DNA from 2 places in the Streptomyces sp. NPDC059582 genome. Region 1 is predicted to be linked to the other one. Evidence: riboswitches for the same ligand, from Rfam matches in the RefSeq annotation. Region 1 holds a riboswitch; the other holds the start of a gene.
The links. A riboswitch is a leader RNA that binds a small molecule or an ion and turns the genes downstream of it on or off. The one in region 1 is predicted to bind S-adenosylmethionine.

Region 1 (14,865 bases):
GGCATGACGGGTCCGGAATCTACCCACAATTCGCCTAGTTTCAGGGCAAGTTGGGCCAGGCATAGGGAGCGAAAGGCGCAAAAGGCCTGCACAGTTTGGCTGCTTCTTATCGGCAGTGCAGCAGGCTCCGAAGGCCGCCGACCCTGGAATCGGGAGCGGGTTCCCCAACTGTACCGCGCTCAACCACACTGAATTGCCCCCTCCGCTTCTCTCACGGAGGGGGCAATTCGATGAACTCTCGGTAACCTCGGTTACCGATGGTAATGATCAGCCTCCGGCGACCGCCGGAATGATGGAGACACCCGCGCCGTCCGGGGTCGCGGTCGCCAGGCCCTGCTCGAAGCGGACGTCGTCGTCGTTCACGTACACGTTGACGAACCGGCGCAGCTTGCCCTCGTCGTCCAGGACGCGGCCCGCGATGCCTGTGTGGTTCTTGTCCAGGTCGGAGATGACCTCGGCGAGGGTCGTGCCCTCGGCGCTCACCTCGGCCTTGCCGCCGGTGTACGTGCGCAGGATGGTGGGGATGCGGACGTTGACGCTCATGATGCGAGGCCAGCCTCTCGGAAGGAGTCCAGGTTCGGGCGGATCGTCGCGGTCAGGCCGGTGCCGGCCACCGCGTCCAGGGTCTTCAGACCGTCGCCGGTGTTCAGCACGACGGTCGTCTTCGTCGGGTCGAGCAGGCCGGCCTCGATGAGCTTCTTCGTCACGCCCACCGTCACCCCGCCCGCCGTCTCCGCGAAGATCCCCTCGGTCCGCGCCAGCAGCTTGATCGCGTCCACGATCTGCTCGTCCGTCACGTCCTCCACGGCACCGCCCGTGCGGCGCGCGATGTCGAGGACGTACGGCCCGTCGGCCGGGTTGCCGATCGCGAGGGACTTGGCGATGGTGTCCGGCTTCTGCGGCCGCACCACGTCGTGGCCGGCCTTGTACGCCACGGACACCGGCGAGCAGCCCGCCGCCTGCGCGCCGAAGATCCGGTACGGCCGGTCCTCGACCAGCCCGAGCTTGATCAGTTCCTGGAGACCCTTGTCGATCTTCGTGAGCTGGGAGCCCGAGGCGATCGGGACGACCAGCTGGTCGGGCAGCCGCCAGCCGAGCTGCTCGCAGATCTCGTACGCGAGGGTCTTCGAGCCCTCCGCGTAGTAGGGCCGCAGGTTGACGTTGACGAAGCCCCAGCCCTCGCCGGCCGGGTCGCCGATGAGCTCGGAGCAGAAGCGGTTCACGTCGTCGTAGTTGCCCTCGATGCCGACGAGTTCACCGCCGTAGACCGCGGCCATGACGATCTTGCCCTGCTCCAGGTCGTGCGGGATGAACACGCAGGAGCGGAAGCCTGCCCGGGCGGCGGCGGCGCCGACGGCGCCGGCCAGGTTGCCGGTGGAGGAGCAGGAGAGGGTGGTGAAGCCGAAGGCGCGCGCGGCCTCCAGGGCCTGGGCGACGACCCGGTCCTTGAAGGAGTGCGTCGGGTTGCCGGAGTCGTCCTTCACGTACAACCCGCCGGTCACACCGAGCTCGCGCGCCAGGTTGTCGGCCTGGACGAGCTTGGTCCAGCCGGGGTTGATGTTGGGCTTGGTCGCCACGTCGGCCGGGACGGGCAGCAGCGGGGCGTAGCGCCAGATGTTCGCGGGGCCGGCCTCGATCCGCTTGCGGAGCTCCTCGGTGTCGTAGGCCGAGAAGTCGTAGGCGATCTCGAGCGGGCCGAAACACTCCTCGCAGGCGAAGACCGGGCCGAGCGGCACGCGGTGTCCGCACTCACGGCAGGAAAGCGCCGCGGCGGGGCCCAGATCGACGGAGTTGGTGGTGCTTGCAACGGTCTGCACAGCCATGGAGGCGAGGCCCTTTCTCCTCATCTTCCTCACGGCGCACTTCGCCGTGAGACGGATTTGGCACCTTCCCGAGCCGGGAGCCTCGCGTGAACGAGAGCCGACTGGAGGGTTGCCGGGGCTTCATCGGGCCGTGTCCCTCTGCCCCTCTGGATGAGCGGTATGAAGTTGTGAACGGCGGGCCACCCTGGACATGCGATGGTCATGCGCGTTGTTCAAGACTGTAACCGAAGGCCAGGACAGTTGAGATAACCGTCCGAACCGCGAGATGCCCGTGCCCGTCGGCCGTCATCACGACGGGCACCACCTCCCGCCGCGAGAACGTAGAAGGAGCCGCCACCGTGCTGGAAGAAGTCGAGCGCTGGCTGAGCACACGCTCCTGGTCCGTGACCGATCGCCCGCTCCACAAGATCCTCGCCGCCAAGCGCGCCAGGGGCCAGTCGGTCTCCGTCGTCCTGCCCGCGCTCAACGAGGAGGAGACGGTCGGTGACATCGTCGCCGTGATCCGTCACGACCTCATGCAGCAGGTCCCGCTCGTCGACGAGATCGTCGTCGTCGACTCGGGTTCCACCGACCGCACCTCCGCGGTGGCCGCCGCCGCGGGCGCCCGGGTCGTCCACCGCGACGACATACTGCCCCGCATCCCGGCCGTGCCGGGCAAGGGCGAGGTGCTCTGGCGGTCCCTCCTGGTCACCCGCGGGGACATCGTCTGCTTCATCGACGCCGACCTGAAGGAGTTCTCCTCCGACTTCGTCTCCGGGATCGTGGGGCCGTTGCTCACCGACCCGGACATCGATCTGGTCAAGGCCATGTACGACCGCCCGCTGGGCGACGAGTCGAATGCGCTCGCCTCCGGCGGAGCGGCCGGCCAGGGCGGCCGGGTCACCGAGCTGATGGCCCGCCCGCTGCTGAACATGCACTGGCCGCGGCTGGCCGGGTTCGTGCAGCCGCTCGGCGGCGAGTACGCGGCCCGCCGTTCCCTGCTGGAGCAGCTCCCCTTCCCCGTCGGGTACGGGGTGGAGCTGGGCATGCTGGTCGACTCGCTGCACCTGGTGGGTCTCGACGCCCTCGCCCAGGTGGACGTGGGCGTGCGCAAGCACCGGCACCAGGACGGACAGGCGCTGGGCCGGATGGCCGCCGCGATCTACCGCACCGCACAGCTGCGCATGGCCCGCGGGCACCTGATCCGGCCCTCTCTGACCCAGTTCGAACGGGGGCCGGACGGCTTCGAGCCGCGCACGTACTCCGTGGACACGGAGGAGCGGCCGCCGATGGCCGAGATCGAGGAGTACGCGTCACGGAAGGTCGCGTGACGAACGCGCCGAGTGACAGCGACCGACAGTCGTATACAAATCTCCGCGGACTGTTGTGGGCCTTCCGTACGTTTGAGCGTTTCCGGGCCGGGCTAGGTTGAGGCGTATGGCTTCCACGCACGGCGCTGAGGTGCTGGTCGCGTCCAATCGCGGCCCGGTTTCGTACGAGGTGGGCGAGGACGGCTCGCTGCACGCCCGCAGGGGCGGCGGCGGGCTGGTCTCGGGCCTGTCCGCCATCGGGCCGGACGTCGGGGCACTGTGGGTGTGCTCCGCCCTGTCCGACGGCGACCGCGAGGCGGTCCGGCGCGGCGTGGGCGAGAGCGGGGTGCGGATGCTGGACATCCCGGCCGACGTGCACGCCGACGCCTACAACGGCATCGCCAACTCCGTGCTCTGGTTCGTCCACCACATGCTCTACCAGACACCGCTGGAGCCGGTCTTCGACGCGGAGTTCCGGCGTCGGTGGGCGTCGTACGAGAGGTACAACCGCGCCTTCGCGCAGGCGCTGGCCGAGGACGCGGCCGACGGGGCCACGGCGATCGTGCAGGACTACCACCTGACGCTGGTGCCGGGCATGCTCCGCGAGCTCCGTCCCGACCTGCGCATCGGCCACTTCTCGCACACGCCCTGGGCGCCGCCGGACTACTTCCGGATGCTGCCGGACGACATCCGCGAGCAGATCGTGTGGGGGATGCTCGGCGCGGACCGGCTGGGCTTCCTCACCCGGCGGTGGGCGCGCGCCTTCATGGAGTGCGCCGGGGAGGTGAATCCCGAGCGGATCTTCCCGAGCGGACCGAGCGGCGAGCCGGGCGCGACGATCGAGCACACGCCGGCCTCAGGGCGACCGACGCGCACCACGGTGATCGGCGTGCACGGCCTCGGGGCCGATGCCGAGTTCCTGCGCGCCCGTGCCCACCAGGCCGACGTCGGCGAGCGGATGGCGGCGCTGCGGACGGAGATCGGCGAGGGCCGCAGGACGATCGTGCGGGTCGACCGGACCGAGCTGTCGAAGAACATCGTGCGCGGCCTGCTGGCGTACCGGCAGCTGCTCGACGACCACCCGGAGTGGCGCGAGCGGGTCGTGCACGTCGCCTTCGCCTACCCGTCCCGGCAGGACCTCGCCGTCTACCGCGACTACACGGCCGAGGTGCAGCGGCTCGCGGACGAGATCAACGCCGGATACGGGACACCGGGCTGGACCCCGGTCGTGCTGCACGTGAAGGACGACTTCGCGCGCTCGCTGGCCGCGTACCGGCTGGCCGACGTGGCCCTCGTGAACCCGATCCGGGACGGCATGAACCTGGTCGCGAAGGAGGTGCCGGTGGTCTCCGACGAGGGGTGCGCGCTGGTGCTGTCGCGGGAGGCGGGGGCCTACGAGGAGCTGCGCGAGGACGCGATCACCGTCAATCCGTACGACGTGGTCGGCACCGCGCGGGCACTGCACGAGGCGCTGGTGATGCCGGTGCCCGAGCGGGCGGAGCGGACGAAGCGCCTGGCCGCCGCGGCGACCGCGCTGCCGCCGGCCCAGTGGTTCCTGGACCAGCTCGGTGCGCTGAAGGACTGAGCGCACGGTCGCGCGGTCCCGCGGGGCGGGCCGGTCAGCCGAGCCGGGCCGCCAGCGCGCGCAGCAGGTCCACGACCCCCTCCGGGCCGTTCACCACCAGGTCGGCCCGGTCCCGCAGTTCGGCGACCTCGTCGCTGCCACTGCACACCAGCAGGCCCGGGACGCCGTCGGAGCGGAGTTTGTCGACGGCGGCGAAGGCGGGCAGGTCGCCCAGGTCGTCGCCCGCGTAGACGACGGACTCGGCGGCGAGCTCGCGGGCGAAGTCCTGGAGGGCGACGCCCTTGTCCACGCCCGGCGGCCGCAGTTCGAGGACCATACGGCCCGGTTCGACGATCAGGCCGTACCGGGCGGCCAGCTCGGTGAGGGGGGCGCGCAGCACCTCGAAGGCGGCCTGCGGATCCTCGGCGCGTCGGGTGTGGACGGCCAGCGCCCGGCCCTTCTCCTCGATCCAGGTGCCCCGCCAGGCGCCGATCGTGTCGAGGAATCCCGGCAGCTCGGCACGTACGGCGGCGACGCCGGGGTGCGGCGGAGGGGCGGTCACGGTGCCGGTGCGGGCGTCCCAGCGTTCGGCGCCGTAGTGGCCGAGGACGACCAGGTGCTCCAGGCCGGGGACGCCGTCGAAGCCGCCGTGCCGCACGGCCACCGCGGCCGGCCGGCCGGTGACGACGGCCACCGCGGCCACCTTCGGCGCGAGGGCGGCGAGCGCGGGGACCGCGTCCGGGTGCGCGCGGGCCTGCTCGGGATCCGCCACGATCGGCGCGAGCGTGCCGTCGAAGTCGAGCCCGATCACCGCGCGGTGCGGGCGGGCGAGGACGGCGTCCAGCGCGTCGCGTCCCGCCCGGGTCGTGGGGGTCGGCAGGGACTGCGGTGCGGGATGCGGGGGGTGCGTGTCATGGCTGCCCATACGGCGACCCTATCCGCGCGACCGCACCCGCATGCGTGACTCACCTGTGTACCCGGTCGGTACCCGGCAACCCGAATCCGTGGCCGGCGACCGAACGGGACGGCGGCCCTCCGCCCGGTCGCCCCGCGCTCAGCGTTCCGCCCGCCGCGACTCCCGCACTCTTCTCAGGCGGTTCACCGTCACCGGGTCCGCCGCGAGGGCGCGCTCGTCGTCGAGGAGGGCGTTCAGGAGCTGGTAGTAGCGGACGGGGGCCAGGCCGAGTTCCTCGCGGATCGCGCGTTCCTTCGCGCCGGCGCCGGGAAAGCCCCGGCGTTCCAGGGCGAGGATGTCCCGTTCGCGGCGGCCGAGGCCTTCCTGCTCGTCGTCCATGACCGCACGGTAGTCCCCGCCACCGACAGGCGGGCGGCCTACTGCGCGGCGGCGTCCGCGGAGCTCGCCATCGCCTCCAGCTGCGCCAGCACCCCGGACGGGTTGCCGGTGGGCGTGACCGCCTGGCCGATGCGCTTCTTGACGGCCGCGCTGACCGTCGCCCAGGAGGTCTTGCCGACCGGGTAGAGCGTGGAGACGGGAAGTTCGTCCAGGAACGGCTTCAGGTCCTTGTCCCGCGCGGCCGCGCCCATGGCGTCGGACGCGGAGTCGGTGACCGGCAGCAGGTCGTACTCGCGGGAGAAGGTCAGCACGTTCTTCTCGTCGTAGACGAAGTCGAGGAACGAGCCGATCTCCTCGCTGTGGCCGTTCTTCTTGAACGCCGTCATCCAGTCGGCGACGCCCATCACGGAAGAGGAGGGGCCCTTCACGCCGGGCATCGGGACCATGCCGACCTGCACGCCCTTCTTCGTGGCCGCCTTCATCAGGGAGGGGTGGCCGTTGAGCATGCCGACGTCACCGGCGGCGAAGGCGGTGAACGCGGCCGCGCGGTTCAGGCTGCCGGGCGCGACCGGTCCGGTCAGGCCCTTGCCGACCAGCTCGTTCTTGAGCCAGTCGAAGGTCTCGACGTTCTGCGCGGAGTCGATGTCGTAGGTGCCGATGGTCCCGGCGTAGCCGCCCTCGCCGCTCAGCAGCCACTGCATGGTCTCGGCCTGCGCCTCCTCGGGGCCCAGGGGCAGCGCGTACGGGTACTTCACGCCCTCCGCCTCGAGCGCCTTCGCGTCGTCGGCGAGCTCCTCCCAGGTCGTCGGGGCCGTGCTGATCCCGGCCTTGGCGAAGAGGGCCTTGTTGTAGAAGAGCAGGCGCGTGGAGGCGGCGAACGGCATGCCGTACTGCACCCCGCTCACCTCGCCCGCCTGCGCGAGCTGGGGGGCGAAGTCGCCCTGTACGGGGATGGAGAGGACCTCACCGGCCTGGTACAGGAGGTCCTTCGCCGCGTAGTCGGCGTACGCGCCGATCTGCGCCATGTCGGGGGCGTCGCCGGCGGCGACCAGCTCCTTGACCTTGCGGTCGACGTCGTTCCAGGAGTAGACGGTGACGTCGATCTTCACGTTCGGGTGCTTCGCCTCGTAGTCCTTGACGAGGGCGGCCCAGTAGCCCTGGGAGCTGTTGGCCTTGCTGTCGCCGTAGTCGGCGGCGACCAGTCTCAGGGTCACCTCGTCGGAGCCGCCACCGAGCCCGCAGCCCCCCAGGACCGCCGTCATGCCCAGTGCGGACGCCGCCGCGATCATTCCTGTCCTGCCCCGCTGGCCCTGCTGCACCGCTGTTCGCTCCGATTCCGCTGACTGTTCATCTAACCGGTCGTCCGATTTTCGGATTAAGGTCTACACCACGCAAGTGGACTAGACCTCTCGCGGGTCCTGGGGCCACACTGTTCCCCGTGAGACATGTCATCGCCCTCGACGTGGGCGGCACCGGGATGAAGGCCGCCCTGGTCGGCGCGGAGGGCCAGCTGCTGTACCGGGCCCGCCGGGCCACCGGGCGCGAGCGCGGGCCCGACGCGGTCGTCGACGGCATCCTCGACTTCGCCGCCGAGCTGAGCGCCCACGGCGAGCGGCAGCTCGGCGAGCCCGCGGCCGCGGCCGGCGTCGCCGTCCCCGGCATCGTCGACGAGACGCACGGCATCGCCGCCTACGCGGCCAACCTCGGCTGGCGCGACGTCCCCCTGCGCGAGCTGCTCGGGCGGCGGCTCGACGGCATCCCCGTCGCCCTCGGGCACGACGTGCGCACCGGTGGACTCGCCGAGGGCCGGATCGGCGCGGGCCGGGGCGCCGACCGCTTCCTGTTCGTCCCCCTGGGCACCGGCATCGCGGGCGCCATCGGCCTCGACGGCCGGGTGGAGGCGGGCGCGCACGGCTTCGCGGGCGAGATCGGCCACATCGTCGTACGGCCCGGGGGATCCCCCTGCCCGTGCGGGCAGCACGGCTGTCTGGAGCGCTACGCGTCGGCCGCCGCCGTGAGCGAGGCGTGGGCCGCCGCCTGCGGGGACCCGGCGGCGGACGCCGCGGACTGCGCGAAGGCCGTCACGTCCGGCGACCCGAACGCCGTCCGGGTCTGGCAGGACGCCGTCGACGCGCTCGCGGACGGCCTGGTCACCGCGCTCACCCTGCTGGACCCCCGCATCCTCATCATCGGTGGCGGGCTCGCCGAGGCGGGGGAAACCTTGTTCTCGCCGCTGCGGGACGCCGTGCGGCGACGCGTCACCTTCCAGAAGTTGCCGTCGATCGTCCCCGCCGCGCTGGGGGACACCGCCGGATGCCTGGGCGCGGGACTCCTCGCCTGGGATCTCCTGACCACCACTGACCCCTCGGAGGTAACCGCCTGATGGCCACTAGCAAGGTTCTCGCCGGTGCCCGGGTGGTACTGCCCACCGGGACCGTGGACGGCGGCCGCGTGATCGTCGAGGGCGCCCGGATCGCCGGCTCGGCCCCGGCCGACGCGGAGACCGTGGACGTCAGCGGCCACTGGCTGGTCCCCGGCTTCGTCGACCTGCACAACCACGGAGGTGGCGGCGCGTCCTTCTCGGGCCCGGTCGACGACGCCCTGACGGCGATCCGGACCCACCGGCTGCACGGCACCACCACCCTGGTCGCCTCCACGGTCACCGACGACATGGACTTCCTCGCCCGGCAGGCCGGACTGCTGTCCGAACTGGCCGAGCAGGGCGACATCGCCGGCATCCACTTCGAGGGCCCGTTCATCTCGCCCTGCCGCAAGGGCGCGCACTCCGAGGAACTGCTGCGCGACCCGGACCCGGCGGAGGTGCGCAAGCTGATCGACGCGGCGCGCGGCCACGCGAAGATGGTCACCCTCGCCACCGAACTGCCGGGCGGCATCGACTCCGTACGCCTGCTCGCGGAGCACGGGGTGATCGCGGCGATCGGGCACACGGACGCGACGTACGAGCAGACGGTGGAGGCGATCGACGCGGGCGCGACGGTCGCCACGCACCTCTTCAACGCGATGCCCACGCTCGGCCACCGCACCCCGGGACCGATCGCCGCGCTGCTCGACGACGAGCGCGTCACGGTCGAGCTGATCAACGACGGCACCCATCTCCACCCGGCCGCGCTGGAACTGGCGTTCCATCACGCGGGAGCCGGGCGGGTCGCGTTCATCACCGACGCGATGGACGCGGCCGGCATCGGCGACGGCCGCTACATGCTCGGCCCGCTGGAGGTCGAGGTCAGCGAGGGCGTGGCCCGGCTGGTGGAGGGCGGCTCGATCGCGGGCTCCACCCTCACCCTGGACCGCGCGTTCCAGCGGGCGGTGACCATCGACAGGCTCCCCGTGGAGGACGTCGTCGCCGCCCTCAGCGCCAACCCGGCCCGGCTGCTGGGGATGTACGACCGGGTGGGTTCCCTCGACCCGGGCAAGGACGCGGACCTGGTGCTCCTCGACACGGACTTCGCCCTCAAGGGCGTGATGCGCCAGGGCGAATGGGTCGTCGATCCCCAACTGACCTGAAACGTCCGCTCGCAGAGAGACGGTGGCGCACCGAGGACTGGGCCGACCGCCGTCTCTTTGGCATGATCAGGACCCTGGACAAGGAGACACGGCAAACGTGTGCTGAATTCTTTCGGGGGAGGTCGGTCCGGGTGATACTCACGGTCACGCTGAACACCGCTCTCGACATCACCTATCGCGTACGGTCCCTGCGCCCGCACGCCTCCCACCGGGTGTCCGAGGTGTGGGAACGCCCCGGCGGCAAGGGCCTGAACGTGGCCCGCGTCCTGGCCGCCCTCGGCCACCCCGTCACGGCCACCGGTTTCGCGGGCGGCGCGACCGGTGTCGTCGTACGCGACCTGCTCACCGGCATATCAGGCGTACGGGACGCCCTGGTCCCGGTCTCGAGCCCGACCCGTCGCACGGTGGCCGTCGTCGACGGACTCTCCGGCGACACCACTCAGCTCAACGAACCCGGCCCGCTCATCACACCGACCGAGTGGGCGGGCTTCCAGGAGACGTACGAGAAGTTGGTCGCCGGCGCCGACGCCGTGGCCCTGTGCGGCAGCCTGCCGCCGGGGGTGCCGGTGGGGGCGTACGCGCTGCTGATCCGGACCGCGCGGGCGGCCGGGGTACCCGTCCTGCTCGACACCAGCGGCGAAGCCCTGCGCCGGGGCGTCGCGGCCCGCCCGGACATCGTCAAGCCGAACGCCGCGGAACTCGCCGAGCTCACAGGCTCCCACGAGCCCCTGAAAGCGACCCAGGACGCCCGCCGTCGCGGCGCCCAGTCGGTGGTCGCCTCCCTCGGCCCCCAGGGCCTGGTGGCGATCACACCGGAGGGCCGCTGGCGGGCGACTCCGCCCCGCCGCGTACACGGAAATCCGACCGGGGCGGGCGACTCGGCAGTCGCGGGGCTGCTGTCGGGCCTCGTAGAACGCCTGCCGTGGCCCGCGCGACTGGCTCGGGCGGCGGTCCTTTCGGCGGCGACGGTGCTGACGCCCGTGGCGGGGGAGTTCGACCGGGCGGTGTACGAAGAGCTCCTGGAGCAGGTCTCGGTGACGGAAGAGAGCAGCGCAGCCTGAGAGAGGCTTGGGGGCCGTGAGGGTCCTGCCACCACCGAGGGATACGACGGCGAGTACTCCGTGCCGGTGAAGAGCACGGCCGTCCGGGCCGACCGTCGCACCCGGGACCATGACCCCCGGGGCGGCGCTTGCGCAACCAATAGGGGAATCAAGACAGTTGGGGCCGCCAGTATCGGCGGCCCCCGAACTGTCGCCGTCTCAGGACGTCACCGTGGCCCAGGGCCGTCCGGCGGACAGGTCCTAACCCTCGTCGGCGGTGAGGTACATCTGGTCGAGGTTCGCGTTGCACTGGTTGCCCTCGTTGCACGCGACCACGACCGTATTGGTGCCCTTGGTCAGGTTGACGTTGGCCCAGGTGGTCTGCCAGCCCTTTTCCCAGTCACCCGCGGGAAGGCCGCCGAAGTTCTTCATGTTCAGCGACTGCGCGTTGGCCTTGCCGTTGACCACGAGCGTCGCGTTGGCGTCCACGCCCGGGATGCCGTAGCGCACGTAAAGGCGGTAGGTGCCGGCCTTCTCGATGCCGTTGACCGTCCAGGTGACCTTGGCGCCGACCTGGTTGAAGCCGGACACATAGACACCGCCGTTCGCCTGCGCGCCCTTGACGTCGGAAGAGGTGGTGGCCCCACCCTCCAGCCGCAGAGCCTTCGCGTCGATCTTCGGGAGTTCTCCGGCTGCCGCCGACGCGGAGGACGACGCGCTGGGCGACGTGCTCTCGGAGCTCGTCGGCGCCGTGCTCGCCCGGTCGTCGGACTTGTTGCCGTCGTCACCGCCCGTCATCGCCACCGCGATACCGATCACCACCGCCGCGACCACCGCGATCGCGCCGATCAGCAGGCCCTTGGTGTTGGGGCCGCGGCCCCGGCCGCCACCGCCGTGGGTCGGCTGCTGCGGGGCGGTGGGCGGGCCGCCGGGGAACGTCTCGGGCGCCGCGTAGTGCGTGTTCGGCTGGCCGTACGTGCCCTGCTGGGGCACATTGGGCTGGCCGTAGGCGGCCGTGGGCGCCTGCTGGCCGTACTGCCGCTCGCCGACCGCGCGCACCCGGCTGACCGAGTTCGGGTAGCCGTAGCCACCGCCGGACGGCGGCTGAGCTCCGTTGGCCTGACCGTCGGCGTAGAGGTAGCCGAACGGGTCGTCGTCCTCGGGCGTGCTCGCGCCGTTGTTGCCGGGCGTCATCCCTTCGTACTCCTCAACAGGTGCGGGTCGGATGCGGTACGTGTGTTCCTACGTGCCGAGAAGGGCGAGCCTACCCGCTTCCGCTGCCCCAAACGGGTGACTCAGACCGCATCAACACACTGACCTGCAGATCATCCAGCGCGTCTGTGCTGTTTGGGACGAGATCGTTTCTCGACGTACATCCGTTCGTCAGCTGACTTCAGGACTTCGTCCGCGGTCATGCCGCAGTGTGCCCAGCCGATGCCGAAACTGGCGCCCACCCGCACGGCCCGGCCCTCGGCCCGGATGGGCTGGATGATCTCGTTGCGCAGCCGTACGGCGAGGTCCTCGGCGTCCGCCAGGCCGAGGCCGTCGGCGAGGATCACGAACTCGTCGCCGCCGAGCCGGGCCACCGTATCGCCGTCGCGGACCTGCCGGCTGAGCCGCCGGGCGACCTCGATCAGGACCGCGTCGCCCGCGTTGTGCCCGAACCGGTCGTTGATCGACTTGAAGCCGTCGAGGTCGCAGAAGAGGACCGCGAGCCCCTTGGTGCCGTCGTCCTGGCCGTCCTCGGGGGCGGCGGTGTGCACATGGTGGTCGTAGGCGTCGTACGCCTCCGTGCCCGGCCGGAAGTCGAAGCCGTGGCCGTTGGCGTCGAAGGCGGGGTGTCCGAAGGCCGCGTCGTGGGAGTCGAGCGCGGCGGGGTGCGTCGACTGCGGACGCCGGCAGAGCCGGGCGGACAGCCGGGAGCGCAGCTCCGCGGAGTTCGGCAGGCCGGTGAGGGAGTCGTGGGAGGCGCGGTGGGCGAGCTGGAGCTCGCGGCGCTTGCGCTCCTCGATGTCCTCGACGTGGGTGAGCAGGAAACGGGGCCCGTCGGCGGCGTCCGCGACGACACTGTTACGCAGGGACACCCAGACGTACGTGCCGTCACGGCGGCCCAGGCGCAGCTCGGCCCGCCCGCCCTCGGCCGAGGTGCGCAGCAGGGTGCCGATGTCCTCGGGGTGGACGAGGTCGGAGAAGGAGTAGCGGCGCATCGCGGAGGCCGGGCGGCCCAGCAGGCGGCACAGGGCGTCGTTGGTGCGCAGGATCCGGCCGTGCTGCTCGCCGCCCATCTCGGCGATGGCCATGCCGGAGGGTGCGTACTCGAAGGCCTGTCGGAAGCTTTCCTCGCTGGCGCGCAGGGCCTGCTGTTCCCGTTCGAGCCGGACCAGCGCGCGCTGCATATTGGCACGTAGACGCGCGTTGCTGATCGCGATGGCGGCCTGGAACGCGTACATCTGGAGCGCCTCGCGCCCCCACGCGCCCGGCCGGCGGCCGTTGCGCGGCCGGTCCACGGACAGCACGCCGATCAGCTCGCCGCAGGAGCCTCCCGGCACCGCGGGCGTGAACATCGGCGCGAAGAGCCGGTCGGAGGGGTGCCACTCGTCCTCGAAGCGCGGGGCGGGCCCGTCGGTGTACCACTGGGGCACGTCGTCGTCGTCGAGGACCCAGCCCTCGGTGTGGGGTATGAACACCAGGTCGCCCCAGGTCTCGCCCATGCTCAGGCGGCGCTCCCAGGAGTCGCGCGAGCCGACGCGTCCGGTGATGAGCGCCTCGGCGGCCGGGTTGCCGGCGAAGGCGGCGACCACGAGGTCGCCGTCGGGGCGGACGAGGTTCACGCACGCCAGCTCGTACCCGAGGGCGGTCACCACGCCCTCCGCGACCGTCTGCAGTGTGTCCGCCAGGCTGCGTGCGGTGTTCATGTCCGCCATGACCTGGTGCAGCTGTCGCAGGGACGCAAGACGGACGTAGGGCTCCGACTCGGTCTCCATGCTCGCCCTCCCCCCGAGACTTCGCAGCGAATCAAGGGTTGTCTTCGGCGTACGTCCTTGCAGCTTCCCCGCCACTGAATCACAGCGCGCTCCCCACTCGGTACACAGGGTCAACAATTAATCGCCCTTGTGACTCAAGTCACAGCAGAACCTGAGCAATTGAGTGGAGTTTCTGCATTTCCCCTGTGCGTTTACTGAACGCAAACTTTGTGACTGTGAGGACTTGTTGCACAAAGTGTGCCGTGGGTCTCTCGTGCGTCCCGTGCGGGTCTCGGTCCAGGGGCGTAGGACCCTCCTCGGGCCGAGGTCCGATGTGCCGCCCGCATCGCGGAGGCTAGCGTTTCCGGCGTGCTGAAGACTCCCCCCGCCGTGCCCTCCCCCACCCCCGCTCCCGCCTCCGGGCATGCTGAGGGGGTGAGCAACGACGAGTTCCGCGCCGCGATGACCCGACTGGCCGCGGGCGTGGTCCTGGTGACCGCGCAGGAGCCGCCGCTCGACCCCGACGACCCGTCCGCGCCGGGCGGTGAGGACGTCGGCATGACCGCGACCGCCTTCCTGTCGGTGTCCCTGGACCCGCCCCTGGTGCTGGTCAGCCTGCGCACGGGCTCCCGCATGGACGACCTCCTCGACGAACAGCCCCTGTGGGCGGTCTCCGTGCTCACCGAGAGCCAGCGGCACATCGCCGGCCGGTTCGCGATGAAGGGCCGCATCAGCGACCGCCTGCTCTTCGAGGACATCCCGTACGTGCGGGGCGACGTCTCCGGCGCACCCCTGGTGGGCGGCGCGCTGGCGACCCTGGAGTGCCGCACCGAGCAGCGGACGACCGCGGGGGACCACACGCTGGTGATCGGGCGGGTGCTGACGGCGGAGGCACCGAGCGCGGAGGGCGGGCCACTGGTGTATTTCCGCGGGCGGTACCGGCAGTTGGGATGATAAATCCCGTGGCACCGCGTTGAATCGCGTGCCTACGGTCCCGGTATGACGACCCCTTCCGCACCGCGCCTCGAGGAAATCACACCCGCCAATTTCGACGCGGCGACCGGCATCCGGGTCCGCCCCGAGCAGGAGTACGCGGTCTCCCCGGTGATGAAGTCCCTCGCCGAGGCCTACGTCCATCCCGCCGGTGTCGCCTGGCCGCGCCTGATCGTCGACGGCGACCGGCCCGTCGGTTTCCTGATGGCCTTCCTCGACATCGACTGGCGCACCGACGGCACCCTCTTCCGCTCCGGACTGTGGCGCCTGAACATCGCGGCCGGCGAACAGGGCAAGGGCTACGGCCGCTTCGCCGTCGAGTCGGTGGCCGCCGAGATCCGCCGCCGGGGCGGCAAGGAGCTCTACGTCACCTG
Region 2 (14,865 bases), on a different contig from region 1:
CCGCGTTGATCCGGTCGAAGAGCTTCTTGGCCATCGCGACGGACACGGCGCTCTGGGCGGCGCTCCAGCCGAGTTTCACCGCGCCGGACGAGGAGTCGTACGAGAAGGACGCCCGCTCGGGGTTCTTGGTGATCGCCAGGTACAGGCTGATCCAGTGCTCGAACCCCATGGGCAGCGGGGCGATCTCGGCGAAGACCGGGTTGGCGGTGTTGGCCCAGTCGTCGATGCCCATGACGGGCATGGTCGCCTGGTTGGCGCCGACGGTGTCCCAGATGTGGTTGGCGCGGCCGACCATGGTGTTGCCGTTGGTGCCCCAGCCCGCGCCCACCCCGGAGGTCAGCTCGGGCAGGGTGCCGGTGTCCCGGGCGCGCACCAGGAGTTCGGTGGTGCCGATGCTGCCGCCGCCCAGGAAGAGGTACGTGCAGCTGTACTGCTTGGTCTCCACGACCGTGCCGGTGGTGTCGATGCGGTCGGCGGTCAGGACGTACGACCCGTCGCTCGCGCGGGTCACCGACCGGACCTTCTCCAGGGTGTGGACGGTGACGTTGCCGGTGCCGAGGGCCGCGGCCAGGTAGGTCTTGTCGAGGCTGCGCTTGCCCTGGTTGTTGCCGTAGATGACCTCGCCGGCCAGCGCGGACTTCGTGGCCGTTCCCGCGGCCTCGCGCTGCATGTAGCCGAAGTCGTAGACGTTCGGCACGAAGGTGGTCTTCAGGCCGGCGTTGGCGGCGGCCTTGCGGGAGGTGCGGGTGAACTTGTACCACTCGGTGGACTCGAACCAGGCGGGGTCGACGGTGTTGACGCCGAGCATGGAGCGGGCGCGCGGGAAGTAGGTGCCGTACATCTCGTCGGCGTCCACGGTCGGGAACTGCTCGGCGAAGTAGGACTTCAGCGGGGTGACCGCCATCCCGCCGTTGACCAGGGAGCCGCCGCCGACACCCCGGCCGACGTACACGGACATGTTGTCGTAGTGGACGCGGTCGAGGACTCCGGGGTAGGCGCTGATGTCCTTGTTCACGAGGTCGAGCCACAGGAAGCTGGCCAGCGGGGCCTCCGTGCGGGTGCGGAACCACATCGAGCGCTGGTCGGGGGCGCTGGTGGAGCAGAACACCTTGCCGTCGCTGCCGGCGGTGTTCCACAGCCGTCCCATCTCCAGGACGAGGGTGCGGATACCGGCCTGGCCGAGGCGCAGGGCGGCGACGGCCCCGCCGTAGCCGGAACCGACGACGATGGCTGGGGCGTTGTCCACGGCGGCCGGTTCGGCGGCCTGCGCGGACTGGAGACCGATACGGGTGAGACCGGCCGCGGCGGCGGTCTGGAGGGCCATCATGCCCAGGATGTGACGTCTCGTCAGCTGACGCTGCATCAGTTTTGCTGTCATGGACGCAGCATCGGCGGATTATCTCCCTCCGCCTAGTGCCGCGGCAGGCAACGTTGGCCCGTGAGGAAGCGGCGTCCGGTGCGTGCTCCCGGCGTGCCGGCCGGAAGTCCTCGTACTGGACGTACTCGGGCTTTCGGCCGGTGCCGCGAGAGGGCCTGCCGGGCGTCGCGACGGGGCGCACGATGCCTGCTGCGGCACCAGGGCGTCCGCTACAGCAACGCCCGCAGCTTCTCCGCCAGCAGGTCCCAGCGCCACTTCTCCTCGACCCACCGCCGGCCCCGCTCGCCCATCCGGCGGCGCAGTTGCGCGTCCCCGAGAAGCGTGACGATCCGGTCCGCGGCCTCCTGCGCGAAGCCGCCCCGCACGACCCAGCCCGTCTCGCCGTCGAGCACGGCGTCGGGCGCGCCGCCCGAGTCCCCGGCCACCACGGGCAGCCCGGTCGCGGACGCCTCCAGGTAGACGATGCCGAGGCCCTCCACGTCGAGCCCGCCCCGCCGGGTCCGGCACGGCATGGCGAAGACGTCCCCGGCGCCGTAGTGCGCGGGCAGCTCCGCCCAGGGCACGGCCCCCGTGAAGCGCACGGAGCCGGACACCCCGCTCTCCCGGGCGAGCCGGCGCAGATCCTTCTCGTACGGGCCGCCCCCGACGATCAGCAGCACCGCGTCCGGCTCGGCCGCCAGGATCCGGGGCATGGCCAGGATGAGCGTGTCCTGCCCCTTGCGCGGCACCAGCCGGGACACGCACACGACCACCGGGCGGTCGGAGAGCCCGAGCCGGGCGCGCACCTCGGCACCGCCCGACCCGGGGTGGAAGGTCTTCTCGTCGACCCCCGGCGGCAGCTGCGCCATCCGCCCCGCCGCCTGCGGGCTGAGCGCGGGCGCGATCCGCGAGCGCGTGTACTCGCCGAGGTAGGTGATGGTGTCCGTGGACTCCCCGATCCGGCGCAGCAGCTGCCGGGCGGCGGGCAGCTGGGCCCAGCCGGCCTCGTGGCCGTGGGTGGTGGCCACCAGCCGCTCGGCGCCCGCCCGGCGCAGTGCCGGTGCCATCAGTCCGAGCGGCGCCGCCGCGCCGAACCACACCGACGTGCACCCGTGCTCGCGCAGCAGCCCGGCCGCCCGCCGGGTCGCCCCCGGCGTCGGCAGCAGCATCGTCGTACGGTCGCGTACGACCGTGAACGGCTGTTCGGCGTCGAAGGCGGCCGTCGCCTCGACGCCCTGCGGGCTCCGCTTCCAGGTGGAGGCGTAGACGACCAGCCGCTCGGGGTCGAGTCGCAGCGCCATGTTGTGCAGGAACGCCTGGATGCCGCCGGGGCGGGGCGGGAAGTCGTTCGTCACGATGAGGGTCTTGTCCATCGCCGCCGACCCTACCCAACGCGTCCGCGCGGCCGTCCCCGGCCGTGCTTCATGGCCCCCTCACGGCACGGCGGGTCATCATGTGGCTCTCGGCACGGCGGACGGACGGACAGGGGCTCAGGTGGAGACTGCGGGCGCGGGACGGTCCCCGGCGTGGCTGCTGGGCACCTGGACGGCGACGAGGCTGCCGCTCCTGCTGTGCGTGCTGAAGGTGTCCGTCTTCCCGGGCCCGGACGTCACCAGCGACGTGTCGGTGATCTACCAGGGCTGGTACGAGGTGCTGCGCCACGGCACCTTCCCGCTCGACGACGTCACCTGGCAGTACCCGCCCGCCGCGGCGCTGGCCGTGCTCTCCCCCGCGCTCCTGCCCTTCCTCGACTACGCGACCGCGTTCTTCGTCCTCGCCTTCCTGGCCGACCTGACCGTCCTCCTGCTGCTGCGGTACGCCGGTCCGCGCCCCGGCGGGTCCTCGCGCGGCGCCTGGACCTGGGTGGCGGGCGCGGCGCTGCTCGGGCCGACGCTCTACGCCCGCTACGACGTGATGGTCACCGCGGTGGCGGTGGCCGCGCTGCTGGCGGGCGCCCGGCATCCGCGGACGATGGGAGCCCTCGCCGGCGTCGGGGCGCTGCTGAAGGTGTGGCCGGCGCTGCTGCTCGTCGGGGCCCTGCGGCGCCGGGCGTGGGGCGCGGCGGCGGTGACCGTGGGCGCGGTGGCCGCGCTGTTCGCCCTGGCGATGCCGGGCGCCTTCGCGTTCCTGGCCGCCCAGCGCGACCGCGGTACCGAGGTGGAGTCGCTGGGCGCGCTGGTCTTCCATGTGGCCCGGCACTTCGGCTGGCGGGGCGAGGTGCTGCTCAACTACGGCTCGGTGGAGTTCCTCGGCCCGTATGTGGACGTCGTCAGCACCGCCGCCCTGGCCCTGACCGGCGCCGCCTTCGGCTGGCTGCTGCTGTGGCGCCTGGCGGCCACCCGCTTCCTGCCCCACACGCTCGCCGACGCGGCCTTCGTGGCGGTGCTGATGTTCACCGTCACCAGCCGGGTGATCAGCCCGCAGTACCTGGTGTGGCTGGTCGGGGTCGCGGCGGTCTGTCTGTGCCACCGCGGCAGCAGGATGGGGACGCCCGCCGGGCTGGTGCTCGCGGCGGCGTTCGCGACGGTGCTGGAGTTCCCCGTCTGGTTCGAGCACGTCGTCGCCAGTGACCCGCTGGGCGTCACCCTGCTCCTCGTCCGGGACGGCCTCCTGGTGGCCGCCACGCTCACCGCGGCCGTACGGCTGTGGCGCTCGACGGTGCCCCGCGGCCCCGAGGCGGTCTTCCCGGCTCAGGCGGCCCGCGCCGAGGAGGCCCCGGTCTCCTCCTGACCGCGGGCCGACCGCGCCCTCAGCGCCGCCGCCGCGCACTGCGCGGCCGTGGCGAGCGCCGGCGCCAGGCGGATGCCGGGCGGATGCCGGGCGGGCCGAGGCGGGACGGTCCGAGGGCCGGCGCGAGCTGGACCGCCGTGCCGAGCCCGGTCACCCGCAGCGGCACCGGCGCTCCCCCGCTGCCCTCGAAGACCCCGCCGAGCGCATACTGCCGGTGGCCCGGGCGACGGGCACGGCGGAGCGCGCGAGGCTCACCGAGGCCGTCGCCCACCTGGAAGGGCTCAGCCGAACTGCGCCCGCAGAGCGTCCCGCCACTGGGCGGTGAACTTCTCCGACGTCGTCCCGAGCACCTTCTTCATCGCGTCCTCGACCGCTCCCGCCCGCGCCCGGTGCGCGCCCACGGCCCGGTAGAACTCGCCCAGCCGGACCTCGCCCCAGCGGTCCGCGATCAGCCGGCAGGCCAGCCAGCCGCCCTCGTACGCCTGCGCCAGCCGGGTCGAGTCGCCGGTGAACCCGAAGTCCTTGTCGGCCGGCAGCGCCGCCGGGACCCGCCCGTCGGCGACGGCACCCGCGAGCTCCGGCGCGACCATGGACGCGCTGCGCCCGCTGCCGCGGTAGCCGACCCAGTCGGCGTACCCCTCGGACAGCCACAGCGGCGTGGCCGCGTCGGTGTGGGCGCGGGTGGCGACATGCGTGGTCTCGTGGGTGAGCACGACCTGCCGGCCGAGCGAGCCCAGCACGCCGTACGCGTCGGGATTGACGATGATCCGGTCCGCGGGCGCCCGGGCCGGCCCGCCGGTCTCGCCCGTGGTGACCGCCGCGATCCCGCGGTAGGAGGAGGCGGGCGAGGCCAGCAGCCCGGCCATCCCCTCCAGCGACTTCGGTACGAGCACCACGACGTGCCCGCTCCAGTCGGCGCCCCACGCCTGCGACACCGCCGGCACGGCGCGGTCGGCCAGCTCCGCGAAGGAGCGCAGCCGCTCGCCCGACTGCCCGGTCCCCAGCACCAGGCTGTGCGCGCCCCGGACGACGCTCACCGCGCCCTGGTCCCACAGCTGCTGCCCGGCCTTCTTCGCGGGCCGGTCGGACGTCACCCGCCACCGCCCCCCGGCGTCGAGGGCGAGCCCGAGGACGCGCGCGGCCGTGACGGGCGCCCTGTCGTACCCGCGGACGCTGTAGCGCAGCTCGGCGTCCGCGGAGGCCGTGTCACCGCTCGGGTGCACCGCGGTGACCCGGTAGGACCAGGCCGAGAACGGGACCGCCTTCACGTGGTCGAACCCGGCCGGGGTGCCGGTGGCGCGGTAGGCCGGCTCGTCGTGGCCGAGGACCGCGGCGGCCCGCGCGTCCAGCAGCCGTTGCACCTCGGCCCGCGCGCCGTCGGTCGCGGGCCGCCCGCCGCACCCCACCAGGGAGACGAGCAGCAGACACAGCGCCGCGACCGCGGATCTCGATCCCCGCCTTCGACCAGCCATCTTCCCGATCGTACGGCGCCGCTCGGGCGTCAGACCCGGGTGACCGACGAGATCGGCATCATGCCCACCGGGTCGTACCGCACGGGCGCCCCCGGATAGGGGGCGTGGATCACCTGGCCGTTGCCCACGTACATCCCGACATGGCTGGCGTCGGACCGGTAGACGACCAGGTCCCCGGGCCGGGCCTGGGACAGCGGGACCTGGTGCCCGGCGAACCGCTGGGCCTGCGAGGTGCGCGGCAGCTGCACCCCGGCCTGCGCGTACGACCACTGCATCAGGCCCGAACAGTCGAAGCCGCCCGGTCCGTTGGCACCCCAGACGTAGGGGCGGCCGAGGGCGGAGCGGGCGGCGGCGACGGCCGACGCGGCGCGGCCGGTGGCCGCGGCGCCGCCGAGTCCGGGAAGGTCCGCGCGGCCGGAGCGGGAGGCCCGGTCGAAGGCGAGGCGCTCGGCGAAGGGCAGCGAGTTGAGCAGCCGCCGCGCCCTGGCGAGCTTGTGCTCCACGGTCCGCTTGTGGCTCGCGACGGCCTTGCGGCTCTGTTCCAGCTCGGTCAGCTTCAGCGTCGCGTCCGCGCGCTCCTGGGCGAGCTCGCGCATGGCCGACCGGAGCTCCTTCAGCTCCCCGGCCTGGTGGGTGGTGATGCGGTCCAGGACGGAGGCCCGGTCGAGGTAGTCGGCCGGGTCGTCGGAGAACAGCAGCGCCAGGGAGGGGTCGAGGCCGCCGGAGCGGTACTGGGCGCCGGCCAGCGAACCGAGCTTCTCCCGCAGGGAGTTGATGCTCTGCTGCTGCCGGGCGATCCGGTCCTGGGCGTTGCCCACCTGGCTGCGCAGGAGGTCGGCGCGCTCGTCCGCCCGGTTGAAGGCCTCGGTCGCCTTCTCGGCCTCCTCGTAGAGGCGGTCCACCTCGGCCCGGGTGTCGTCGTGCGGCGCGGCCGCCGCCGGTACGGCTCCGAGCGCGGCGGCGGTGACGGACAGGACACTGAGGGCTGCGCAGGCACCCCGGTCGAACCCGGACGGTGCAAGGCGGCGATGGGACCCCACGGGAAACCGCACTCCTTCCGCTGGCGGACACTGACCGCTTCCCCGGCACGCGGCGGAAGCGCCACGGCGGTGTGGGGAAACGCGCCAGACAGTAGCCCCGCCACGGGGCGGCGGCCAAAGACGTCAGCGGGCACACAACGTGACGCCCCGCCGCTGACGCAGGTCATCGGCGGGGCGTGGGGTCAGTTGGCGGTGTCGCAATTCGCCCGTTCGGGCGGCGGCCCGAGGTCCCGGACCGGCCTCCCGGACCGGGAACGGTCCGGGAACGGCTCGGGCCGGACGCGGGTCAGATACGGACGCCGAACTGGAACGGCATGTTGCCGATCGACTCGTAGCGCACGACGGTGCCGGTGCGCGGGGCGTGCAGCACCTGGCCGTTGCCCGCGTACAGGCCGACGTGGTGCTGGTCGCCGTAGAAGATGACCAGGTCGCCGACCCGGAGGTCGCTCTGCGAGTAGATCCGCGTGCCGGCGCTGGCCTGGGCCTGCGAGGTGCGCGGGATGGTGACGCCGGCCTGGGCGTAGGCCCAGGAGGTCAGACCCGAGCAGTCGTAGGAGGCGGTGCCGGTGGCGCCGTAGACGTACGGCTTGTTGAGCTGGCTCCGCGCGGCCGAGAAGGCGGCGGCGGCCCGGCCGGAGGCGGAGGTGGTGTTGCCGAGGTCCACGCGCGAGCTGGCGGAGCGGCTGGCGCGGGCGTCGGCGGCGGCGAGGGCCGCCTTCTCCTTGGCCGTCAGCGTGTTGAGGAGCTTCTGCGCCTCGGCCAGCTTGGCCTGGACTTCCTTCTTCTTCTTGCCGAGTTCGGTACGGGTGGAGGCGAGGTCCTTGAGCTTGTCCGAGGCCTCGGTCCGCTCCTGGGCGAGCTCGCGCTGCTTCTCCTGGATCTTCTTCAGCGCCTCGACCTGCTGACCGCTCAACTGGTCGAGCGTGGAGGCCTTGTCCAGGTAGTCGTCCGGGTCGGCCGACAGGAAGAGCTGGAGGGAGGAGTCGATGGAGCCGGTGCGGTACTGGGCGGCGGCGGCCAGGCCCATGCTGTCGCGCAGGCCGTTGAGGTCTTCCTGGCCGCGGGCGACGCTGTCCTGGATGGTGGAGATCTCCTTCTGGAGCTTCTCCTGCTTCTCCTTGGCCCCGTTGTACTTCTCGGTGGCCTGCTCCGCCTCTTCGTAGAGCTTGTCGACCTTGGACTTGACCTCGTCCTTGTTCAGCTTCTCGCTCGGCGCGGCGTTGGCGGCCTGGGCGCTGAGCACGACGGCGGCTGCGGCTGCGGTGGTCAGCACGGTCACACGTGCACGACTCGGCTGCTTCGGTCGACGATGGGACGCCACGGAGACGAGCTCCTTCTTGTGAGTGATCACCCGTACGGAGATTCGAAGGCTGACCCTAGTGATGTTTCTGTGATCAGTTCAAATCCTCCGACGAAAAATCCCGGTTACGCACCGCATTCTTTGCACTCAACTCACATGCAGTGATGCTCGATTGACGCTACGTTGCGTGACGGTTCCGTCAATTCGGGCATTGGGCCCGGATCTTGACCTTCAGGACAGACGCTTGAGAAGGACCGCGGATGCCACCGGCCGCGCCCCCGCGCGGGCCACTCCGTCGGCCACCTCACGGTCGGTCGAGGCGACGATGACGGGCCGGCCGGGCGGCTCGGCGCGCACCAGCTGCCGGATGAGCTCGTCGGCCGTCACACCGGGCTTGGAGAACAGCACCCGCACCCCGCGCGGCGGCGCCAGCAGCACCGGGGCGGCCAGCTCGGCGCCGTCGAAGACGCAGGTGACCTCCGCGCCGGTCTGCGCGGCGAGCTGCGAGAGCTGCCCGAGCAGCCGCAGCCGCTGCTTCTCCAGCGGCATCTGCGGATAGCCGGTCTTGGTCACGTTGTAGCCGTCGACCACCAGATGCGCCTGCGGCAGCGCGAGCAACTGGTCGAGGATCGCCGGATCGTCCTCGGACAGCGCGCGGTTGGCGATGTCCTTCGGAGTCATCCGGCCGGGCTCGACCGCGTCCACGGTCTCCGCGGGCCGTACGGACACGGGCGGCAACGCCAGTTCCCGGCGCAGCCCCTGGGCCGCGTCGAGCACGGTGTCGAGCAGCAGCCGCAGCCGCATGTCCTCGACGCTGCGCCCCTCCCGGGCCGCCCTGCGGGTGGCCTCCAGGGCCGCCTCCACCTCGCCCAGGCGCCCCTTCAGCCGCCGCGCCTCGCTCTCGGCGGAGGACACCTGCGCCTGCGTCTCGGCGCGTACGGCCTCGATCTCGCCCTGCACCTTGCGCAGCGCCGCCTCGCCGCGCTTGACGTCGCTGTGGGCCGCGCGCAGCTTGCGGTGAAGCGATTCCGCTTCCCGCTTCGAGGCGTCCAGTTCGGTCCGCAGCCGCTCGGTCTCGGCCCGGGTCTGCTCACGGGAGCGGTCGAGCTCCTCGCGCAGCCGCTCCAGCTCGGCGCGGCTCTCCTCGTCGGCCCGCTCGGCGTCCGCGCGCAGCGCCTCCTCGCCCGCCGCGGTCACCAGCTTCACCCAGCCGGTGGGCCGCAGCACATAGGCCGCGGCCGCCACGTCCAGCGGGTCCGCGGCCGGGGGCGGCGAGCCTGAGTCGAGGGCGCCGGAGAGTTCCGGCTGCGCCTCTCTGAACTTCTCGCCGATCCGCTGCCGGAAGAGGGTGTCCGTCTCCAGCGCCGCGGCCATGGCGTTGCCCGCGAACTTGGCCCGACGATTCGGGGCGAACCGGGCGTACTGCCGCAGCTGGGCGGGCAGTTCCCCGATGGTCAGCCCACCGAAGCCGTCCGAGACGATCTGCACGACCCGGCGCCGCACGCCGTCGGGCAGCGGACGGTCGAGCACCTCGGCGGCGCCGTCGCCCGGCCCCCCGCCTGCGCTCTCCACCATCCGTCACACCCCAATACCTGTGCGGGGCCGCTCCCTGTCAGGAGCCGGCGCCCGGCCTGTCCACGAGTTCCACCTGATCCACCGCGTTGCACCAGCGGCAGCGCACCGACTCGATGGTCTCACTGACCACCTCGCGCTCCTCGACGTTCGGCGCACCGGCCAGGTCGAGGTGGACGTACTCCACCACCTTCGACGAACGGGTCACGTCGAAACGCGTGAGATTGCCGCAGAGGGTGCAGCGCCACCGCGTCGAGGCGGTCGGCAGGGGAACCGTCATCGGGGCTGTTCGCCTTCCTTCTATTGTCCGTGATGCACCGTGCTCTCCCCGGCGCATGTGGCTCGTAACCCTACGGCCTGGCGGGTACTCATCGCCCGTCCGTCCACGGCGGCGAGGCGGTCTGTCTTAGTGCGTCCGGGTACGTCATGCTCTGTAACCATGATCAGCAACTGGAACGGAACCGCGGGCAGAGCGTTCCGGAAACCGTCGGCGCCCGTGACGTACGGGCTGATCGCCCTGTGCTGCCTGGTCTTTCTGATCGGCCCGGCGTCGGGCTTCAACCCGGGATACGGCACCGGCGACGAGCTGGCGGCTGCCCAGCGAACATATTTCCGACACTGGGGCGTGGTCCCGGCCGAGCTGTTCCAGGACGCCGCCGGACAGGCGCTGACGCCCGTCACGGCCCTGTTCGTGCACGGCAGCTGGGTCCATCTGCTCGGCAACATGCTCTTCCTCTACGTCTTCGGGGCGATGACCGAGGAGCGGATGGGCCGGGTCGAGTTCACCCTGTTCTACGTCGGATGCGGCTACCTCGCCCTGCTGGGGTACGCGGTGGCCAACGCCGGCTCCGAGCAGTCGCTGGTCGGCGCGTCCGGGGCGATCTCCGCGGTACTCGGCGCGTTCCTGTTCCTGTTTCCCAGGGCCCGGGTGACCAGTCTCCTGCCGTTCCTGTTCTTCCTGCCGATGCGCTTTCCGGCGTGGATCGTGCTGCCCTTCTGGGCGGCCCTGCAATGGGTGGCGGCGGGCCAGGCGACCCAGGGTCCCGGCGTGGCCTATCTGGCGCACCTGGTGGGCTTTGGATCGGGCTTCCTCTACGCGTGGGTGCGATTCGGCCGTACGACTAGAGTGAAGGCCGCCCCAGCTCCGGCCCCCGAGGGAGAGACCCAGCCGTGATCACCGCGATCGTCCTGATCAAGACCAGCGTGGACCGGATTCCCGAGATCGCGGAGTCGATCGCCGCGCTGGAATCCGTGAGCGAGGTCTTCTCGGTCACCGGCACCTACGACCTGATCGCGATGGTGCGGGTGCGGCAGCACGAGGATCTGGCGGAGGTCATCCCGGGCCGGATCAGCAAGATCCCCGGCGTGGAGGGCACGGACACGCACGTGGCGTTCCGGACCTACTCCCAGCACGACCTGGAGGCGGCGTTCGCGATCGGTCTCGACTCCTGACCGCCGCCTCCCGAAACCGCGCGGTCAGACCGCCGGGACGCAGCGGCCGCCCTCGGTCCGGTACTGCCACTTCGCGCCGTCCCTGACCAGCTCCCGCACCGCGGTCACGAACCGCTCCACGTGCTCGTCCGGCGTCCCCGCGCCGAAGCTCACCCGGATCGCGTTGAGGGACTTCTCGCCCGGCGCGGCCTCGGGGGCACCGCACTCTCCCTGGCTGCCGGGGTCGCCGCCCAGCAGGGTGCGCACCAGCGGGTGGGCGCAGAACAGGCCGTCGCGGACGCCGATGCCGTACTCGGCGGAGAGCGCGGCGGCGAAGTGGGAGCTGTTCCAGCCCTCCACGACGAAGGCGAGCACCCCGACCCGCGGGGCGTCGTCGCCGAAGAGGGACAGGACGCGGACCTCGGGGACCTCGGCGAGACCCGCCCGGACGGTGTCGATCAGGTACTGCTCGCGGGCCACGAGGGCGTCGAAACCGGCCTCGGTGAGGGCCTTGCAGGCGGACGCGATGGAGTAGGCGCCGATCACGTTCGGCGAGCCCGCCTCGTGCCGGGCGGCGCTCTCGTGCCACTCCACGTCCACTCCCCCGTCCGCGCGCCGGGTCACCCTGCGGCTGGCGCCGCCGCCCGCGAGGTAGGGCTCGGCCGCGCGCAGCCAGTCGGCGCGGCCGGCCAGGACGCCGGAGCCGAACGGGGCGTACAGCTTGTGGCCGGAGAAGGCGACCCAGTCGACGTCGAGGTCACGGACGGAGACCGGGTGGTGCGGAGCCAGCTGGGCGGCGTCCAGGACGATGCGGGCGCCGTGCGCGTGGGCCGCCGCCGCCAGCTCGCGTACGGGCCACAACTCCCCGGTGACGTTCGAGGCACCGGTGACGCAGACCAGGGCCGGGCCGTGCGGGTCGCGGCCGGCGAGGGCGCGCTCCAGGCTCGCCACCGCCTGGCGTGGGGTGCGCGGGGCGTCGAGGCAGGTGACCCGGGCGTTCTTCCAGGGCAGCAGCGAGGCGTGGTGCTCGGTCTCGAAGACGAAGACCTGGCAGTCGGCGGGCAGCGCGGCCGCCAGCAGGTTCAGGGAGTCGGTGGTCGACCGGGTGAAGACCACCTGGTCGGCGCCGCGGCAGTCCAGGAACTCCGCGACGGTCGCGCGGGCGTTCTCGAACAGGTCCGTGGAGAGCTGGGAGAGGTAGCCGGCGCCGCGGTGGACGCTGCCGTAGTACGGGGCGTACGCCGCCACGTCGTCCCAGACACGCTGGAGGGCGGGGGCGCTGGCCGCGTAGTCGAGCGCGGCGTAGGTGACTTCGCCGCCCGTGACCAGCGGGACGGTGACATCTCGCCCCAGAACGGGCAGGGGGTGACAAACGGCCTGGGCGGTGGCAGCGGTGGAGACGGACATGGGGTACTCCCGTGAGAGGCAAGGCGGAACCGCCACGCGAGCCGCACCGGGCTCGAGCGTGGGGAGGGTGAAAGGGGTACGCGGAGGCGGGGCTCTACGCCCTATCGCATTCGCTTGCTCACGGAAGGCTCCCTCGAGGACCAGGACCCCTGGTGCCGCGCTCGCTCAGGAGCGTTCGAGGGGTCCGCGCTTGCCGTGGACCTCGCTGCCCACGACCTGGTCTTCACCCGGGGCACCCCGCCACGGACGGAGGGTTGCCGGACAGTCGGCCGGGGCCTCATGACTGTCACTCATGACCTGGTTCACCATCCTGCCACACGGTCTTCGACGCGCAAGGCGCGGTCCGGATCCTGGACCGCGCCTCGCCTCACGTCGGCCGTGGGTCAGGCGTTGCTGACGGCCACCCAGCGCTCCAGCGTCCGCTTGGCCGCGCCCGAGTCGATCGACTCGGCCGCCTTGGCCATCCCGGCCCCGATCTGCTCGGCCAGCGTCCCGGAGCCCGGTTCCAGCGCCACCAGCGCCGCCGCCGAGTTCAGCAGCACCGCGTCGCGCACCGGCCCGGTCTCGCCGTTCAGCAGCCGGCGCGCCACGTCCGCGTTGAACGACGCGTCGGCACCGCGCAGCGCCTCCACCGGCACCAGTTCGACACCCACGTCCCGCGGGTCGAAGGTCTCCTCGGTCACCATGCCGTCCCGGACGATCCACACCCGGGAGGTGGCCGTCGTGGTGAGCTCGTCGAGACCGTCGTCGCCGCGGAAGACCAGCGAGGAGTTGCCCCGCTCGGCGAAGACACCCGCGATGATCGGCGCCACCCGCGGATCGGCCACCCCGACCGCCTGGGCCCGTACCTTCGCCGGATTGGTCAGCGGACCCAGGAAGTTGAACACCGTCCGGATACCCAACTGTCCCCGGGCCGCCGCCACATGACGCAGCGCCGGATGGAACTTCACCGCGAAGCAGAAGGTGATCCCGGCCTCCTCGGCGACCTCCGCCACCCGCTTCGGCGTCAGTTCGAGATTGACCCCGAGCTTCTCCAGCACGTCCGAGGCACCCGACGCCGACGACGCGGCCCGGTTGCCGTGCTTGACGACCTTGGCGCCGGTACCGGCGATGACGATGGAGGACATCGTGGAGATGTTCACCGTCTTCGCGCCGTCGCCGCCCGTGCCGACGATGTCGACGGTGGCGCCCGGCACGTGGATGACGTTCGCGTGTTCGTACATCGCCCGGACCAGGCCCGTGATCTCCTCGACGGTCTCGCCCTTGGCCCGCAGCGCGACCACGAACCCGGCGATCTGCGCGTCGGTCGCCTCGCCGCGCATGATCCGGTCCATCGCCCAGGCGGTGCTCTCCGCGCTCTGGTCACGGCCCTCCAGCAGGCCGTTCAGTACCGCGGGCCAGGAACGGCCCGCCGCGATGTCGCCTCCAGCGGGGGTCACAGCGCTCATCAGCCGCTCCTGGTTCGTAGACGGTTCGCAGACGGTTCGCGGACACGAAAAAGCTGGTTACACCCTATCCAGCGCCGGGCACCGCGAAGGGCCCCGCCCGGAGACCGGACGGGGCCCTTCTGTGCGCGTGGCGAGCGCAGCGATCAGTGGTGGCCGTGGCCGCTCGTGATCTCCTTGTACTCGTCGACGGTCGGCTTCGGGATCTGGCTGTCCTCGTCGAAGTACGCCTTGCTGAGCTTGGCGCGAAGCTTCTCGGAGCCCGTCACCTTGCGCTCGACACCGTTCTCGTCGACCGCGGGGCCGATCTCGAGCGGCTGGTACTGGTCGTGCGCCGTGATGGTGTGCAGCTGCTCCTGGCTGAGCGGCTCGTGGACCTCGATGAACTCACCGTGCGGCAGGCGCTTGATGGTGCCGGTCTCGCGACCGTGCAGCACCTTGTCCCGGTCCCGGCGCTGGAGGCCGAGGCAGATCCGCTTGGTGAGGAGGAACGCGATGACCGGTCCGACGAAGAAGAAGATCCGCACGAACCAGGTGATCGAGTTGATCGACAGGTGCAGGTGGGTGGCCCAGAGGTCGTTGCCACCACCGACCAGCGTGATCATGTACATCGTGACCCAGGCGACGCCCAGCGCCGTACGGGTCGGCGCGTTGCGCGGGCGGTCCAGGATGTGGTGCTCGCGCTTGTCGCCGGTGAGCCAGGACTCGATGAACGGGTAGACCGCCAGCGCGCCGAGCACGACACCGAAGAGGACCAGCGGGATGAACACGCCCAGGACGAGCGTGTGACCCCAGAAGTTGACCTCCCAGCCCGGCATGAAGCGGATCAGACCCTCGGCGAAGCCCATGTACCAGTCGGGCTGGGCGCCGGTGGACACCTGGTCCGGCCGGTAGGGGCCGATGGCCCAGATCGGGTTGATCTGAGCGATCGCCGCGATCGCCGCGACGACACCGAAGACCAGGAAGAAGAAGCCTCCGGCCTTGGCCGTGTAGACCGGCAGCAGCGGCATGCCGACGACGTTCTTGTTGCTCTTGCCGGGGCCCGCGAACTGCGTGTGCTTGTGGTAGAAGACCAGGATCAGGTGGCCCACGACCAGGCCGAGCATGATGC

Region 2: it holds a riboswitch for S-adenosylmethionine, as region 1 does, so the genes downstream of both, ACFV0T_RS40975 (aminotransferase class V-fold PLP-dependent enzyme) here and thrC (threonine synthase) in region 1, are expected to answer to the same signal.

The regions. Positions count from the first base shown of each region.
Region 1 covers NZ_JBHWCC010000018.1:122,045-136,909, forward strand. Annotated here, with positions in the region: gene ACFV0T_RS17910 (MoaD/ThiS family protein) at 268-543, opposite strand; gene thrC (threonine synthase) at 540-1,823, opposite strand; SAM riboswitch class I at 1,841-1,980, opposite strand; gene ACFV0T_RS17920 (glucosyl-3-phosphoglycerate synthase) at 2,162-3,133, shown strand; gene ACFV0T_RS17925 (trehalose-6-phosphate synthase) at 3,240-4,697, shown strand; gene otsB (trehalose-phosphatase) at 4,732-5,601, opposite strand; gene ACFV0T_RS17935 (DUF3263 domain-containing protein) at 5,731-5,970, opposite strand; gene ACFV0T_RS17940 (extracellular solute-binding protein) at 6,009-7,232, opposite strand; gene ACFV0T_RS17945 (ROK family protein) at 7,409-8,353, shown strand; gene nagA (N-acetylglucosamine-6-phosphate deacetylase) at 8,353-9,495, shown strand; gene ACFV0T_RS17955 (1-phosphofructokinase family hexose kinase) at 9,627-10,556, shown strand; gene ACFV0T_RS17960 (CBM35 domain-containing protein) at 10,797-11,729, opposite strand; gene cdgB (diguanylate cyclase CdgB) at 11,861-13,519, opposite strand; gene ACFV0T_RS17970 (flavin reductase family protein) at 13,868-14,452, shown strand; gene ACFV0T_RS17975 (GNAT family N-acetyltransferase) at 14,498-14,865, shown strand, end outside.
Region 2 covers NZ_JBHWCC010000094.1:2,201-17,065, forward strand. Annotated here, with positions in the region: gene ACFV0T_RS40925 (GMC oxidoreductase) at 1-1,327, opposite strand, end outside; gene ACFV0T_RS40930 (glycosyltransferase family 4 protein) at 1,588-2,730, opposite strand; gene ACFV0T_RS40935 (glycosyltransferase 87 family protein) at 2,852-4,087, shown strand; gene ACFV0T_RS40940 (hypothetical protein) at 4,369-5,559, opposite strand; gene ACFV0T_RS40945 (NlpC/P60 family protein) at 5,589-6,599, opposite strand; gene ACFV0T_RS40950 (NlpC/P60 family protein) at 6,886-7,920, opposite strand; gene ACFV0T_RS40955 (NYN domain-containing protein) at 8,131-9,474, opposite strand; gene ACFV0T_RS40960 (hypothetical protein) at 9,512-9,751, opposite strand; gene ACFV0T_RS40965 (rhomboid family intramembrane serine protease) at 9,911-10,645, shown strand; gene ACFV0T_RS40970 (Lrp/AsnC family transcriptional regulator) at 10,642-10,923, shown strand; gene ACFV0T_RS40975 (aminotransferase class V-fold PLP-dependent enzyme) at 10,948-12,309, opposite strand; SAM riboswitch class IV at 12,491-12,607, opposite strand; gene trpD (anthranilate phosphoribosyltransferase) at 12,693-13,757, opposite strand; gene ACFV0T_RS40985 (cytochrome bc complex cytochrome b subunit) at 13,901-14,865, opposite strand, start outside.